DNA from 2 places in the Bradyrhizobium sp. USDA 3256 genome. Region 2 is predicted to be linked to the other one. Evidence: riboswitches for the same ligand, from Rfam matches in the RefSeq annotation. Region 2 holds a riboswitch; the other holds the start of a gene.
What was found. A riboswitch is a leader RNA that binds a small molecule or an ion and turns the genes downstream of it on or off. The one in region 2 is predicted to bind glycine.

Region 1: linked by a shared signal. The riboswitch ahead of gcvT (glycine cleavage system aminomethyltransferase GcvT) and the one ahead of ACVWY5_RS21705 (D-amino acid dehydrogenase) in region 2 are both predicted to bind glycine.

The regions. Positions count from the first base shown of each region.
Region 1 is NZ_JBSSAE010000002.1:4,361,669-4,369,798, reverse strand. It holds gene gcvP (aminomethyl-transferring glycine dehydrogenase) at 1-240, opposite strand, end outside; gene gcvH (glycine cleavage system protein GcvH) at 264-629, opposite strand; gene gcvT (glycine cleavage system aminomethyltransferase GcvT) at 650-1,795, opposite strand; glycine riboswitch at 1,936-2,024, opposite strand; gene alaS (alanine--tRNA ligase) at 2,227-4,914, shown strand; gene ACVWY5_RS22470 (cyclic nucleotide-gated ion channel) at 4,926-6,176, shown strand; gene ACVWY5_RS22465 (DUF3455 domain-containing protein) at 6,280-6,780, opposite strand; gene ACVWY5_RS22460 (NADP-dependent isocitrate dehydrogenase) at 6,817-8,031, opposite strand.
Region 2 is NZ_JBSSAE010000002.1:4,205,474-4,213,603, forward strand. It holds gene ACVWY5_RS21675 (hypothetical protein) at 1-381, opposite strand, end outside; tRNA gene ACVWY5_RS21680 (tRNA-Leu) at 606-692, shown strand; gene ACVWY5_RS21685 (hypothetical protein) at 886-1,086, shown strand; gene ACVWY5_RS21690 (hypothetical protein) at 1,150-1,293, shown strand; gene ACVWY5_RS21695 (ABC transporter substrate-binding protein) at 1,363-2,982, opposite strand; gene ACVWY5_RS21700 (M20/M25/M40 family metallo-hydrolase) at 3,248-4,378, shown strand; glycine riboswitch at 4,470-4,576, shown strand; glycine riboswitch at 4,580-4,694, shown strand; gene ACVWY5_RS21705 (D-amino acid dehydrogenase) at 4,760-6,118, shown strand; gene ACVWY5_RS21710 (ABC transporter permease) at 6,279-7,220, shown strand; gene ACVWY5_RS21715 (ABC transporter permease) at 7,224-8,111, shown strand.

The DNA of each region.
Region 1 (8,130 bases), 160 kb from region 2:
CTGGTTCTGCGCGGCGAGCTCGCTCATATGCGCGAGCGCCTCGGTCTCGCTCAGCGCCCGGCCGAGATCGAGCGGCGCCTTCTGCCGGATCGACGCCGGCAGCGTCTCGTTCATCAGCGCCTGCAGGCTCGCGGCGCCGACCGTCTCCAGCATCGCGTTGACGTCGCGCGGCGACGGTCCGATGTGGCGGCGGACGAAATCGGTGGCGGCTTCGTTGATCGGCTTGAAGGGCGCGTTCATGACGTGATCCTCGGGGTGATCCTTTAGGCGGTGTGCGCGGCGTAGGCGGCCTCGTCCATCAGGCCGCCGAGCTCGCCCTTGTCGGCAATCTTCAGCTTGAAGAACCAGGCCTTGCCGCCGGCGTCCGAATTGACCAGCGCGGGCTCGGCGGCGAGCGCGTCGTTGACCTCGACCACCTCGCCGGTGATCGGCGCGTAGACGTCGGAAGCGGCCTTGACGGATTCCACCACAGCGGCGGCCTCGGCCTTCTTCAGGCTGCGGCCGACCTTGGGCAGTTCGACGAACACCACGTCGCCGAGCTGCGACTGCGCATAGTCGGTGATCCCGATCGTGGCGACGTCGCCCTCGATGCGGAGCCATTCGTGGTCGGACGTGTACAGCGTCGTCATGGGGATCGATCCTTTGGCGTTCAGCGTTTGTAGGTATTGGGGACGAAGGGCGTGGCGGCGACCTTGAGCGGCAGCCGCTGGCCTCGCACTTCGGCGAAAACGGTGGTGCCGACCGCGGAAAGGGCGGTAGGCAGATAGCCCATCGCGACCGGCGCATTGAGGCTCGGGCCGAAGCCGCCCGAGGTCACCTTGCCGATCTGCTCGGTCGAGCCGGCATCGGCGAACAGCGCGGCGCCTTCGCGCACCGGTGCGCGGCCGTCGGGCTTCAGGCCGACCCGCCGGCGCGCGGCGCCATCTGCGAATTGCGCGAGAATCTTGTCGGCGCCGGGGAAGCCGCCGGCGCGGGCGCCGCCGCTGCGGCGAACCTTCTGCACCGACCATTCCAGCGCGCCTTCGACCGGCGTCGTCGTGGTGTCGATGTCGTGGCCATAGAGGCACAGCCCGGCTTCGAGCCGCAGGCTGTCGCGCGCGCCGAGCCCGATCGGCAGCACGTCGGGATTGTCGAGCAGCGCGGTGACCAGGGCTTCCGCCTTGTCCGCGGGCACGGAAATCTCAAAGCCGTCCTCGCCGGTATAGCCGGAGCGCGAGACGAAGCAGTCGACGTCGCCGACGCGGCGCGGACCGGCGTCCATGAATTTCATCGAACCGACATCTGCACAAAGTTTCGCCAGCGCCGATTCGGCTTTCGGCCCCTGCAGTGCGATCAGCACGCGGTCGGCCAGCGAGACGATCTCGCAGGCGTCGGAGAGATTCGCACGCAGATGCGCCTCGTCCTCGGCCTTGCAGGCGGCGTTGACCACCAGGAACAGGTGATCGCCGAAATTCGCCACCATCAGGTCGTCGAGCAGGCCACCATCATTGTTGGTGAATTGCGCGTAGCGCTGCCGTCCCGGTGCGACACCGACGATGTCCTGCGGCACCAGTTTTTCCAGCGCGAGCGCGGCGTCGGCGACCTTACCGGATTTGGCCTTCAACACGAGCTGGCCCATGTGCGACACATCGAACAGGCCGGCTTCCTTGCGGGTGTGCAGATGCTCCTTCAGCACGCCGGCCGCGTATTGCACCGGCATGTCATAGCCGGCAAACGGCACCATCTTGGCGCCGCGCGCCAGGTGCAGCGCGTGCAGCGGGGTCTGTTTCAGCGGGGAGGTTTCGTGCGCAAGCATCACAGGGCCCTCGCGGTTCCCGCGGGGACCCATTTCCCCTTGAGAAACCTGCAGAAAGCCCCATCTGTCGCTGTGCCTGAGAGTATTATCCCGTCGGCGGACGCATCGGGGCGAACCCCAGCATCTCTTTCCAGATGTCAGACGTCACGCGGTCCTTTTGCCTGAGAGTTTCCGGGGCGGTTGCTCCTTCGGCGCCGGCGGTAAGGCCGGTCTCTCCCGACGTGACTAGGTATAGGTAGGTAGAAAACACGGCGCCACCAAGACTGTCAACGCAGCTGCAGCAACTATCCAATGGGCTTTGTGCTGCCGCGGCAAGCCCATGATCCGCCTGCACAGTTTCTGGACACCGCAGCTGGCAATGTCTAAAAGCGTTCGGCCGGAAAATGACGCCTTTTTGCGGCTGGCCGGCCCTTTTTTCCGATTGGATGAACATGAGCAGCGTCAACGACATCAGGTCGACATTTCTGAACTTCTTCAAGGAGAACGGGCACGAGATCGTGGCCTCGTCGCCGCTGGTTCCGCGCAACGACCCGACCTTGATGTTCACCAATGCCGGCATGGTGCAGTTCAAGAACGTCTTCACCGGCGTCGAGAAGCGCGGCTATCAGCGCGCCACGACGTCGCAGAAGTGCGTGCGCGCCGGCGGCAAGCATAACGACCTCGACAATGTCGGCTACACCGCGCGCCATCTCACCTTCTTCGAGATGCTCGGCAACTTCTCGTTCGGCGATTACTTCAAGGAGCGCGCGATCGAGCTCGCCTGGAATCTGATCACCAAGGATTTCGGGCTGAAGAAGGACAAGCTGCTGGTCACCGTCTACCACACCGACGACGAGGCGGCCGGCCACTGGAAGAAGATCGCGGGCTTCTCGGACGACCGCATCATCCGCATCCCGACGTCGGACAATTTCTGGGCGATGGGCGACACCGGTCCGTGCGGTCCGTGCTCCGAAATCTTCATCGACCGCGGCGAGCACATCTGGGGCGGACCTCCGGGCAGCCCGGAGGAGGATGGCGATCGCTTCCTCGAATTCTGGAACCTGGTGTTCATGCAGTACGAGCAGGTGACGAAGGAGGAGCGCGTGGCGCTGCCACGTCCCTCGATCGACACCGGCATGGGGCTCGAGCGCATGGCCTGCATCCTGCAGGGCGTCGAGAGCGTGTTCGAGACCGATCTGTTCCGCAATTTGATCGATGCCGCCGCGTCGACCCTCGGCCACGGTCCGAACGAGCAGAACGTCGGGTCGTACCGCGTGATCGCCGACCACCTGCGCTCGTCGGCATTCCTGATCACCGACGGCGTGCTGCCGTCGAACGAGGGCCGCGGCTACGTGCTGCGCCGGATCATGCGCCGCGCGATGCGCCATGCGCAGCTCTTGGGCGCGAGCGAGCCGCTGATGCATCGCCTGGTCTGGGCGCTGGTCCGCGAGATGGGCCAGGCCTATCCGGACCTGGTCCGCGCCGAGAAGCTGATCGAGGAGACGGTGCGGCTGGAAGAGACGCGCTTCCGCAAGACGCTGGCGCGCGGCCTGTCGATCCTCGACGAGAAGAGCGCCGGCCTCAAGAAGGGCGACATGTTCGACGGCGACACCGCGTTCACGCTGTACGACACCTACGGCTTCCCGCTCGATCTGACGCAGGACGCGCTGAAGTCGCGCGGCATCAGCGTCGACCAGGCGTCGTTCACCGACGCGATGGAGCGGCAGCGCGTGAAGGCGCGTGCCTCCTGGGCAGGCTCGGGCGAGGCGGCGAGCGAGGCGACCTGGTTCCCGCTGCGCGAGAAGCTCGGCGCGACCGAATTCCTCGGCTACGAGACCGAGAGCGCGGAAGGCGCGGTGACGGCGCTGATCAAGGACGGCGCCGAGGTCGAGAGCCTGAAGGCCGGCGAGAGCGGCGCGATCGTGCTGAACCAGACCCCGTTCTACGGCGAGTCCGGCGGCCAGGTCGGCGACACCGGCGTGCTGACCGGCGAGGGCGTCAAGTTCCGCGTCGCCGACACGCAGAAGAAGGCCGGCGATCTGTTCGTGCATCTCGGCACGGTGGAGCAGGGCACGCTCGGCGTCGGCACCGCGCTGCAGCTCGAGGTCGACCACACCAGGCGCTCGTCGATCCGCGCCAACCATTCGGCGACGCATCTGTTGCACGAGGCGCTGCGCCAGGTGCTTGGCGATCACATCGCGCAGCGCGGCTCGCTGGTCACGCCGGACCGGCTGCGCTTCGACTTCGTGCATCCGAAGCAGATCACGCCGGAAGAGCTCGCCCGGATCGAGGACATCGCCAACGATGTCGTGCTGGAGAATGACGAGGTCACGACCCGGGTCATGGGCGTCGACGATGCCCGCGAGGCCGGTGCCCGCGCGCTATTTGGCGAGAAGTATGGCGACGAGGTTCGCGTCGTGTCGATGGGCAAGGGCGCCCGCGATCACGGCCAGAACGCGTTCGGCTGGTCGGTCGAGCTCTGCGGCGGCACCCATGTCCGCCGCACCGGCGACATCGGCATGATCTCGGTGACCAGCGAGGGCGCGGTGGCGTCCGGCGTCCGCCGCATCGAGGCGCTGACCGGGCATCACGCGCGCAAGCACGCCAACGACACCATCGCGCTGGCCAAGACCGCGGCGCTGGAGCTGCGCACCACGATCGACGACGTGCCGGCGCGCATCGCCGCGCTGATGGAAGAGCGCAAGAGGCTCGAGCGCGATCTGTCTGACGCCCGCAAGAAGCTCGCGATGGGTGGCGGCGGTGCGTCGAACGGCGCGGCCTCCGCCGTTCGCGAGGTCGGCAATGTCAAGCTGCTGGCACGCGCGGTCGAGGGCGTCGAGACCAAGGATCTCAAGAGTCTCGTCGACGACGGCAAGAAGCAGATCGGCTCGGGCGTGGTCGCGATCGTCGGCGTCACCGAGGACGGCAAGGCCGGCATCGTGGTCGGCGTCACCGCCGATCTGACCGCGCGGTTCAACGCGGTCGAGCTCGTGCGCAAGGGCTCCGAGGTGCTCGGCGGCAAGGGCGGCGGCGGCCGGCCCGACATGGCGCAGGCCGGCGGACCCGACGGCGCCAAGGCAGACGCCGCGCTGTCGGCGATCGAACAGGCCATGACTCAACAGGCATCGGCCGGCGCCTGACGGAGAGTCTGATCGTGGCGACGGCTCCGGGTAGGCCCACGATCAGCGATCCCGGGCTGCGCGACCGTCTCTACGAGCTGCTCGAACGCGATGATCTGCCGCATTCGGGCGGCTTGCGGTTTGCCCGGGTCATCGTCGCCATCATCGCCGTCGACGTGCTGGCGGCGATTCTGGCCTCCGTGCCCGAGATCGACGCGCAGTTCGGCTGGCTGCTGACGACCATCGAGATCGCGGCGGTCATCGCCTTCGCGCTGGAATATGCCGCGCGGCTCTGGAGCGTGGTCGGCCACTCCTTGCGCGACATGACGCCGGCGCGGGCGCGGCTGGAATACGCCTTCTCGGCGCTCGGCGTGATCGACCTGCTCGCCTTCCTGCCGTCGGCCATCGCGCTTGTCGTCGGCGACAAGACCGCGCTGGTGCTGTTCGGCATGCTGCCGTTCCTCAAGCTGGTGCGCTATTCGACCGCGATGCGCTCGCTGCTGGCGGCACTGCACGCCGAGCGGCGCACGCTGTTCGGCTGCGTGGTGATCCTGACCGGCGCGGTGCTGCTGTTCGCCTCGCTGCTCTATGCCATCGAGCACAGGGTGCAGCCGGACAAGTTCGGCACCATGCCGCAGGCGATGTGGTGGGCGATCGTGACGCTCGGCACCGTCGGTTACGGCGACGTCGTCCCGATTACGCCGCTCGGCCGGACCGTCACGGTGATCGCGATCGTGGTCGGCTTCGCGATGATCGCGCTGCCGGTCGCGATCATCTCGACTGCGTTCGCCGACGAGGTCCGGCGCCGCGACTTCGTCGTGACCTGGGGCATGCTGGCGCGGGTGCCGCTGTTCTCGCATCTTGGCGCCGCCGATATTTCCGACATCATGCGCCTGCTGCGGTCGCAGACCATCGAGGCCGGCGAGGTGCTGGTGCGGCGCGGCGATGCGGCGTCATCGATGTATTTCATCACCGCGGGCGAGGTCGAGATCGACCTGCCGAGCCAGCTTGTGCGGCTTTCCGACGGCGCGTTCTTCGGCGAGATCGCGCTGCTGCGGCGGACCAGCCGTTCGGGGACGGTGACGGCGACGCGCAAGACCAAGCTGCTGGTGCTCGATGCGCAGGACTTCCATGCCCTGATCGAGCGCATGCCGGCGCTCGCCGCCCATGTCCGGGAGACCGCGGAGGCGCGGCTTGCCGATCCGCTCGCGGCCGGCGGCGACCTGGCCGCCGCGGAGATCGCCCAGGCGCCGCGCGAGACCGACGGCGGCATCCGCGATTAAAGCATGATCCGGAAAAGTGCGAAGCGGTTTTCCGGAAAGATCATGCTCAAACAAAGAGCTAAGGCGCGATGACGATTCAACCTAATCTCATCGCGCTTTAGCCTCAGTCCCGTCGCAGGAACACGTAATCCGCCGAGTAGGCCGCGCCTTTCAGCGCGCCTGATTTGTCGCAGGCGCCGCTGAGCTCGCCGCCCGAGGTGTTGATCCGCTGCACGGTTGCGACGCCCGAGAGCAGGCCGTTGCTGCGGTGGGCGATCACCTCGAGCTTCAGCCAGGGAATATCGGCGGCGGTGGTGCCGGGTATGCTGCCGGCGGTGCGGGCGGTCACGGCGCTGCCGTCGACATGCTCCCAGTTCGGACCCGCATAATGCCGGCCGACCGTGCGGCCGTCGGCGATCAGGGTGGCGACCGGTTCGCGGAACGACCAGGCGAGCTTGCCGTCGCTGACCGGCTTGCACTCATAGACCTGCACGCCCTCGGCATGGACCGACAGAACCGGGGACTCGCCGGGCGCCGCGACGGCGTCGGGCAGGGGATCGGCAGCGAATGCCGCCGACCCGGTGAGCGAGAACGATGCGAGCACGACGGCTCTGACAAGGGCCATGGTCATGCTCGCACCTGTCTTCCAAAGACGACGGCCTCAGGCCGCGATCGCCTTCACGAGGTTGTCGGACACCTTGTCGAGGAACCCGGTGGTCGAGAGCCAGCGCTGGTCGGCGCCGACCAGGAGCGCGAGGTCCTTGGTCATGTAGCCCTCCTCGACGGTCGCGACGCAGACCTTCTCTAGGGTGGTGGCGAACTTCGCCAGCGCCTCGTTGTTGTCGAGCTTGGCGCGATGGGCGAGGCCACGGGTCCAGGCGAAGATCGACGCGATCGAGTTGGTCGAGGTCTCCTTGCCCTTCTGGTGCTCGCGGTAGTGGCGGGTCACGGTGCCGTGGGCGGCCTCGGCTTCCACGGTCTTGCCGTCCGGGGTGAGCAGCACCGAGGTCATCAGGCCGAGCGAGCCGTAGCCCTGGGCCACGGTGTCGGACTGTACGTCGCCGTCATAGTTCTTGCAGGCCCAGACATAGCCGCCGGACCATTTCAGCGCCGAGGCCACCATGTCGTCGATCAGGCGGTGCTCGTAGGTCAGGCCCTTGGCGTCGAATTCCTTCTTGAACTCGCGGTCAAAGACGTCCTGGAAGATGTCCTTGAAGCGGCCGTCATAGACCTTCAGAATCGTGTTCTTGGTCGACAGATAGACCGGGTAGTTGCGCATCAGGCCGTAGTTGAACGAGGCGCGGGCGAAATCGGTGATAGAGTCGTCGAGATTGTACATCTCCATCGCGACGCCGGCGCCGGGCGCCTTGAACACTTCCTTCTCGATCACGGTGCCGTCCTCGCCGACGAACTTCAGCGACAGCGTGCCCTTGCCGGGGAACTTGATGTCGGTGGCGCGGTACTGGTCGCCATAGGCATGGCGGCCGATGATGATCGGCTTGGTCCAGCCGGGAACCAGGCGCGGCACGTTCTTGCAGATGATCGGCTCGCGGAAGATGCAGCCGCCGAGGATGTTGCGGATGGTGCCGTTCGGCGACTTCCACATCTGCTTCAGGCCGAACTCCTTCACCCGGGCCTCGTCGGGGGTGATGGTGGCGCATTTGACGCCGACGCCGACCTTCTTGATGGCTTCGGCGGCGTCGATGGTCACCTGGTCATTGGTCTCATCGCGGTATTCCATGCCCAGATCGAAATAGAGCAGTTCGACATCCAGGAACGGGTTGATCAGCTTGTCCTTGATGTACTGCCAGATGATCCGGGTCATCTCGTCGCCATCGAGCTCGACGACGGGGTTGGATACCTTGATTTTTGCCATGACGGGGAGGCCCTCTTGGGAACGGCGCGCTTTTGACGGCGGGGGTGGAAAATACGCCTGCGCTATAGCACCGCCCGGGGGCGGGCGGAAGCGGAGGGG
Region 2 (8,130 bases):
AGCGGGGGCAGCGGCCGCAGGCGTGTCCGGCGGGCTTTCATGGCACTTGCCTTTGCGCCAGGCCTCATCCGCCAGCTTCTGCTGAGAGTGGATCGAGATCAGCTCGTTGCGATAGACCATCTCGGAGACGACAGTACCGCCGACGCCGGTCTCCGCCTTGGCCATCAATTTTTCCTGATCCGCCGCGCGGGTCTTGAGATTGCTGCGCTCGTTCTCGAGCTGCTTGCAATCATAAAGCTCGTACTTGGCGGGGTCGGCGAATGCCGACGGCACGGTGTCGCCGATCTGCGCGCAGCCGGAAACGCCCGCGGCCGAGGCGAGCAGCGCGATGACGGCCGCCGCGCGCGACAGCATCAGGCGGCGTGGGAAACGAACAGACATTCAGCTTTCTTAACCGGACAGTGTTGAGATTGCCTAAAGCAGCCACCGGTGTCCGGATTGAGGCTCAATCGCGGCGGCGCGCCGCTTATCCCAATGCTCGGCCTCCGAGGCAAATGGAATTGCGGGCCGCCGCTTAAGCCTTTGAAAGCTCACTTGTTAGCACCGGATAATGACAATTCCACTCGGCGCCCAAACGCGCTAAAAATCGGCGCGCCTGGCGCAACGCGGACGTGGCGGAACTGGTAGACGCAAGGGACTTAAAATCCCTCGATGGCAACGTCGTGTGGGTTCGACTCCCACCGCCCGCACCAGCCTTCGCATGCCGTGCGCGGACCCACTACTCGGGAGGGCCAGTGTCGCGGTGCTCGCCGCGTCGTGTCTTCCGGCGGTGGCGTGGTTCACACGCCGCAATCGCTGACTGTCTTACTCTTCCCGCATTGGAAATTCCGGCCGCGCAGTTCGCGGCCGTCGCATTTCGAAATCAATTTTGGTCGGAGATCGGCGATGGAGATTGCAAACTGCAATCGGATCGACGCTACGCCCGACGACCGCGCGCGGCGATGGATCCGCGCCGCGATCATGCTGTACGGACTGCTCGCGTTTGCCGCTGGAGCGGTGGTCTGGATGAACGGAACCGGTATCGGACCGACGCAGCTCACGAGCCTGTCGAGCCCGAGCAGCATGAGACCAGAGCACGGCGATTAGCGGTCGCCGGTTCGGAACCCGTGCACTGCATATTCGTTGTCATGCCGCAATTGGAGCATGACGATGACGAACGACGATCCATCCGCGCAGCGCGCAACCGACCAATGCGATCAGCGCAAGGAGCGTCCCTCCCCGCCGCAGAACGCACCACAAGGCGGGCCACCGCTCAGCGACGGACTGGAGCAGCTCCGCGACAGCCACACCTGACACGCGACAGCGCGAAAAGAAAATGGCCGGGACACGTCCCGGCCATTTGTTTTGCGCCAAGCCGCAGGCTTACTCGGACTTGTCGATGTTCCAGAAGATCGGCGTCGCCGGGCCGTCGAGCACGCCGGTCAGCGACTTCCGCCACGCGCTCGGAATGGTGTACTGGCCGAGCGGAACGTAGATCACCTGATCGTAGGCCTCGGTCTGGATTTCCGTGGCGATCTTCTTCTTTTCCTCAGCCGAGCCGGCGCGCGCGAACTTGTCACGCAGCTCCTCGATCTTCGGGTCTTCGGCCCAGCCGAACCAGCCGCCATTCTTGCCGCGACCGGTGATCGACGCGTTGACGATCGGATCGGAGACGTCGGCCGCGACCCAGTTTGTGAAGAACATGTTCCAGCCGCCCTCCTTGGGCGGCTTCTGGCTGGCGCGGCGGGTCACCACGGTCTGCCAGTCGGTGGCCTGCAGGTCGACCTTGAAGCCGGCCTCGCGCAACTGCTGCGCAGCCACGACCGGCTGGGCCTTCAAAGTCGTGACGTCGCCCGGCGCCATGATCACCACGGGGGTGCCGTCATAGCCGGATGCGGCGAGCGCCTTCTTGGCTTCCGCCAGGCCGTTGCCCTTCACCAGCGTTTCGGCCCCGACGTCGGTCTCGAGCGGCGTGCCGCAGACGAAGAAGGCGCCGCAGATCTTCTGGTACTTGGCGTTGCCGACCAGCGCGTCGAGCACGTCCTTCTGGTTCATCGCGAGGAACGCAGCCCGGCGCACCTTCGGGTTGTCGAACGGCGGATAGAGGAAGTTCATGCGTCCGAGGGTCTGGAAGCCGAACTTGTTCAGGACGTCGATCTTGAGATCCGGATTGGCTTCGAGCACCGGCAGCATGTCGAACGGAAGGTTCTCCATGAAATCGATGTCGCCGGATTGCAACGCGTTCACCGCGGTCTGCGCATCGGCCATCGTGACCCACTCGACGCGGTCGACCTTGACGACCTTGCCGCCCGCGGTCCAGCTCGCCGGCTCCTTGCGCGGCACGTAGTCCTTGTTCTTCTCATAGACCGCCTTCACGCCCGGCTGGAATTCCGCCTGCACGAATTTGAACGGTCCGGAGCCGATCTGTTCCGGGATCGGCTTGTCCGGCGGCGTCTCGGCAAGACGCTTCGGCATCATGAACGGCACGCGCGACGACGGCTTGCCGATCGATTCCAGCACGAGGCCGTAGGGTTCCTTCAGCTTCAGCGTGATGGTCTTGGCGTCGGTCGCCTCCAGGCTCGCGACGAAGTCCATCAGCTTCTGGCCCATGCCGTCGACTTTGCCCCAACGCTGCAGCGAGGCGACGCAGTCTTCCGCGGTGACCGGCGCGCCGTCGTGCCACTTCAGGCCGTCGCGCAGCGTGAACGTGTAGGTCAGCTTGTCGTCGGAAACCTTCCAGTCCGCCATCTGCGGCTGGATCTTGAAATTGGAATCCGTCGCCAGCAGCGTGTCATAGATCATGTAGCCATGATCGCGCGTGATGTAGGCCGTGGTCATGATCGGATCGATGACGCGCAGATCCGAGTGCATCACCGCGGTGATGGTCTTGCCCGCGGCCATCGCCTGCGGTGCGAATGACAATTCCTGCGGCGCGAACGACAGCGCGAGCGCCGTCAACGCGGCCGCTAGCGTGCGGTGTTTCCAACGCGAGATAGGGAACATGCAATCTCTCCTGACGTGTAACTGGTCAAAGCCGGCTTATTCGTTATGCACGCGGTTCGTTATTTAGGCGAACTAACATGCTGTATGGCTTGTGAAATCGAGACTTGCACCAAGCGCCAAGCGCGTCAATCGGTTTCAGGTCGCATCGGACGTACACAAACGAATGAGGCCGCGCGCCAGATTTTGGCTTTACAAAATCGTCGGCTGAGATTTTCGTAACGCGCGCGCGATGCCGGCGCCGTCAGAACAACAAGAGAGAACAACGATGAACCCCGCCAATCTCCCGTTTGATTCCGAAGCGATGCTGCAGGGCCTGCGCAGCTGGGTGGAATGCGAAAGCCCGACCTGGGACGCCGCCGCGGTCGAACGCATGCTCGATCTCGCCGCCCGCGAGATGGCGATCATGGGTGCGACGATCGAGCGCATCGCCGGACGCCAGGGCTTCGCGGGCTGCGTCCGCGCCCGTTTTCCCCATCCGAAACAAGGCCAGCCCGGCATCCTGATCGCCGGCCATCTGGACACCGTTCACCCCGTTGGCACCATCGAGAAGCTGAAGTGGCGGCGCGAAGGCAACAAGTGCTTCGGGCCGGGCATCTTCGACATGAAGGGCGGCAACTACCTGTCGATCGAGGCGATCAGGCAGTTGGCGCGCGCCTCCTTCACGACTCCGCTGCCGATCACCGTGCTGTTCACCCCCGACGAAGAAGTCGGCACGCCGTCGACGCGCGACATCATCGAGGCGGAAGCCGCGCGCAACAAATACGTGCTGGTGCCGGAGCCCGGCCGTCCGAACAACGGCGTCGTCACCGGCCGCTATGCGATCGCGCGCTTCAATCTGGAAGCCACCGGCAAGCCCAGCCATGCCGGCGCGACGCTGTCTTCCGGCCGCTCCGCGATCCGGGAGATGGCGCGGCAGATCATCGCCATCGACGGCATGACCACCGAGGACTGCACGTTCTCGGTCGGCATCGTGCATGGCGGCCAGTGGGTCAATTGCGTCGCGACGACCTGCACCGGCGAAGCGCTCAGCATGGCCAAGCGCCAGGCCGATCTCGACCGCGGCGTCGAGCGCATGCTGGCATTGTCGGGCACCGCCAACGACGTGAGCTTCAAGGTGACGCGCGGCGTCACTCGCCCGGTATGGGAGCCCGATGCGGGCACCATGGCGCTGTATGAAAAGGCAAAAGGCCTTGCGGCAGCGATGGGTCTCGATCTGCCGCACGGCAGCGCCGGCGGCGGCTCGGACGGCAACTTCACCGGCGCGATGGGCATCCCCACGCTCGACGGCCTCGGTGTACGCGGCGCCGATGCACATACGCTCAACGAGCATATCGAGGTCGACAGCCTTGCCGAACGCGGCCGCCTGATGGCGGCGCTGCTGGCGACGCTGGACTGACATCGATTGCACTGCACAACACGTTGGCACTGCCGGATCGAAATTTAGCCTTGTCCATTTTTAAGGCTTCGCCTACGGTCCGGCCGTCCAACGCGACGATGCGGGAGAGATCGAAGCGACAACATTCGTGTTGTTGCCTTCGGCGCCGACGGAGCAACCGCCCCGGAAACTCTCAGGCAAAAGGACTGTATCGTCAGGACGATCTGGAGAGAGACGAACATGGCCGCACATCAAGGGCCATGACGTCCACCGAAGGGGATAGTTCGCTTCCGGCCCCGGCCCGATGCGGATCAAGCTCTCAGGTACCGTGACAGATGGGGCGCCGATGCCGGTTTCACCGGCGGTTCGGCGACTCTAACCCACGGGAGCCTGAAAACCATCATGCCACACATCGCGATCATCGGCGCCGGCATCACCGGCGTAACGACGGCCTATGCCCTGCTTGAACGCGGCTACAAGGTGACTGTCCTCGACAGGCATCGCTACGCCGCGATGGAAACCTCGTTCGCCAATGGCGGACAGCTTTCCGCCAGCAACGCCGAAGTCTGGAACAGTGCTGCGACCATCCTGAAGGGGCTGCGCTGGATGCTGAGAAGCGACGCGCCGCTGCTGATGAACCCGAAGCCGAGCTGGCACAAATATTCCTGGATCGGCGAGTTCGTAGGTCACATCACGCGCTATCGCGGCAACACCATCGAGACCACAAAGCTCGCCATCGAAGCGCGCAAGCATCTGTTCTCGATCGCAGAGCGCGAGAACATCGCCTTCGATCTCGAGCGCTGCGGCATCCTGCACGTCTATCACGACAGGGCCGGCTTCGAAGCCGGCCTCAAGGTCAACACGCTGCTGCAGCAGGGCGGGCTCGACCGCCGGCCGGTGACCCCGGACGAGATCCGCGTCATCGAACCCGCGTTGCAGACGGCCTGCTATGGTGGTTTCTTCACGCCGTCGGACGCGACCGGCGATATCCACAAATTCACCCGCGGCCTCGCCGACGCCTGCATCCGCCGTGGCGCGAGCTTTGTCCATGAAGCCGACGTCGACACGATCGCGCGCGGCGATGACGGCTTCCGCATCGGCTGGAACGAAGCTGCTTCACATGATGCTGCGGTCGCGACGCGACGGCAGTTGCAGGCGGACGGGATCGTGATTTGCGCCGGCGTGGCGAGCCGCCACTTCGCCGGCCTGCTCAACGATCGCGTCAATGTCTATCCGGTGAAGGGCTATTCGATCACGGTGCAGCTCGATGCGCCGCAAAGCCGGAATGCCGCGCCCACCGTCAGCCTGCTCGATGAAGCTGCGAAGATCGTCACCAGCCGGCTCGGCGCCGACCGCTTCCGCGTCGCCGGCACCGCCGAGTTCAACGGCTTCAACCGCGACATTCGCGCCGATCGCATTCAACCGCTGGTGGACTGGGTGCGGCATCATTTCCCAGAGATCGATACGTCGAAAGTCGTGCCATGGGCGGGCTTGCGCCCGATGATGCCGAACATGATGCCGGTGGTTCGCGCCGGACGGATTCCGGGCGTGTTCTACAATACGGGCCACGGTCATCTCGGCTGGACACTGTCGGCCGCGACGGCGCAGATGGTGGCCCAGGCGATCGACGATTGGCGCGACCTCGACACGCCGCCGATGGCGCCGTCGATCGGTGCCGGGCTCGACGTGGATTCCAACGCGCGCAAAGCTGAAATCAATCCACCTTCCAGTGGACTGCTTCGAACTTCACCGGAGGAATAATCGCGGCCAACAGGACTGATTAGCTGCACCGCAAAAACCGCAGCACCGATGGCATGGGACTTGCTCAAGTTCTACCGTGAGTCTGCTACCATCTGTGCTACGGTCTGGTGTGCAACGGTCCCGCTGGGGACTTCATCGACCACAACCCAACGGATCAAATTTGCTCGGATATCTGCTTCGCCGCATCCTCGCCGCCATTCCCGTGATGGGCGTGGTGGCTCTGTTCGTGTTCCTGTTGCTGCGGCTGACGCCGGGCGACCCGGCCGCCATCCTCGCCGGCGACAACGCGACTCCCGAACAGCTCGAACGTATCAGGACCTCGCTTGGTCTGAACGAGCCGATCTACATCCAGTTCTACACCTGGATCGCCAAGCTGCTGCACGGCGACCTCGGCGTCTCCCTGATCTCGAATAAGCCGATCCTCGAAATGATCGTCCCGCGCCTCGAGCCCTCGATCTCGGTCGCGCTGGCCACCATCATCCTCTCGATCCTGGTGGCGGTGCCGCTCGGCGTGATCGCGGCCTGGAAGCACGGCACCTGGATCGACCGCTTCGTGATGGGGCTCTCGGTGCTCGGCTTCTCGGTGCCGGTGTTCGTGATCGGCTATGTGCTGATCCAGATCTTTGCGATCGATCTGCGCTGGGTTCCGGTACAGGGCTTCAAGAGCATCTCGGCCGGCTTCGGTCCGTTCTTCCAGCGCCTCATCCTGCCGACCTGCACGCTCTCCTTCATCTATGTCGCGCTGATCGCACGCATGACGCGAGCCTCGATGCTCGATGTGCTCGGCGAGGATTACGTGCGCACCGCGCGAGCCAAGGGCATCGGCGAGACCGGCGTGCTGTTGCGCCATGCGCTGCGCAACGCGGCCGTGCCGGTCATCACGGTGATCGGTTCCGGCTTCGCGCTCCTGATCTCGGGCGTCGTCGTCACCGAAAGCGTGTTCAACCTGCCCGGCATCGGCCGCCTCACCGTCGATGCGGTGCTGGCGCGCGATTATCCGGTGATCCAGGCCATGATCCTGTTGACGTCGGGTATCTACGTCGCGGTCAATCTGTTGATCGACCTCGCCTACACCCTGCTCGATCCTCGTATCCGGTACTGAGCAATGGCGATCGAAACCCTTCCCGAATCCTCGCTTCCCGTCACCCGGCCGTTCCGCGTCAAGTTCGGCTTCCTGACGTCGACGCCGATCATCGCGGTTGCGACGATCTGCCTCGCCCTCATCATCCTGATGGCGATCTTCGCGCCGCTGCTTGCGCCGCATGATCCTCTGCTGCTGACGCCGTCGCAGCGGCTGAAGCCGTCGAGCGCGCAATATCTGCTCGGCACCGACGCCTATGGCCGCGACCTGTTGTCGCGCATCGTCTACGGCGCACGGATCTCGCTGGTGATTGGGCTCGGCGCCGCCGTCTGCTCGATCGCCATCGGCCTTCTGATCGGTCTCGTCGCCGGCTTCTTCCGCTGGGTCGATGCGGTGCTGATGCGCGTGATGGACGGCTTGATGGCGATCCCCGCCATCCTGCTCGCGATCGCCGTGGTGTCGCTGTCGGGTGCCAGCATCTGGACCGTGATGGTCGCGATCACCATCCCCGAGATCCCGCGCGTGGCGCGGCTGGTGCGCTCGGTGGTGCTGACCGCACGCGAGGAGCCTTATGTCGAGGCCGCGATCTCGCTCGGCACCAGCCTGCCGAAGATCATGTGGCGGCATTTGATGCCGAACACCATCGCGCCGCTGATCGTGCAAGGCACCTATGTCTGCGCGTCCGCGATCCTGACCGAGGCGATCCTGTCGTTCCTCGGCGCCGGCATCTCGCCGGAAACGCCGACCTGGGGCAACATCATGGCCGAGGGCCGCGCCTACTTCCAGGTCAAGCCGTCGCTGATCTTCTGGCCGGGGCTGCTGCTCTCGATCGCCATTCTCAGCGTCAACCTGATCGGCGACGCCGCGCGCGACGCGCTCGATCCCCGCATGAAGCAGCGTGAGGGCAAGTGACGGCTTCAATGCCAATTGA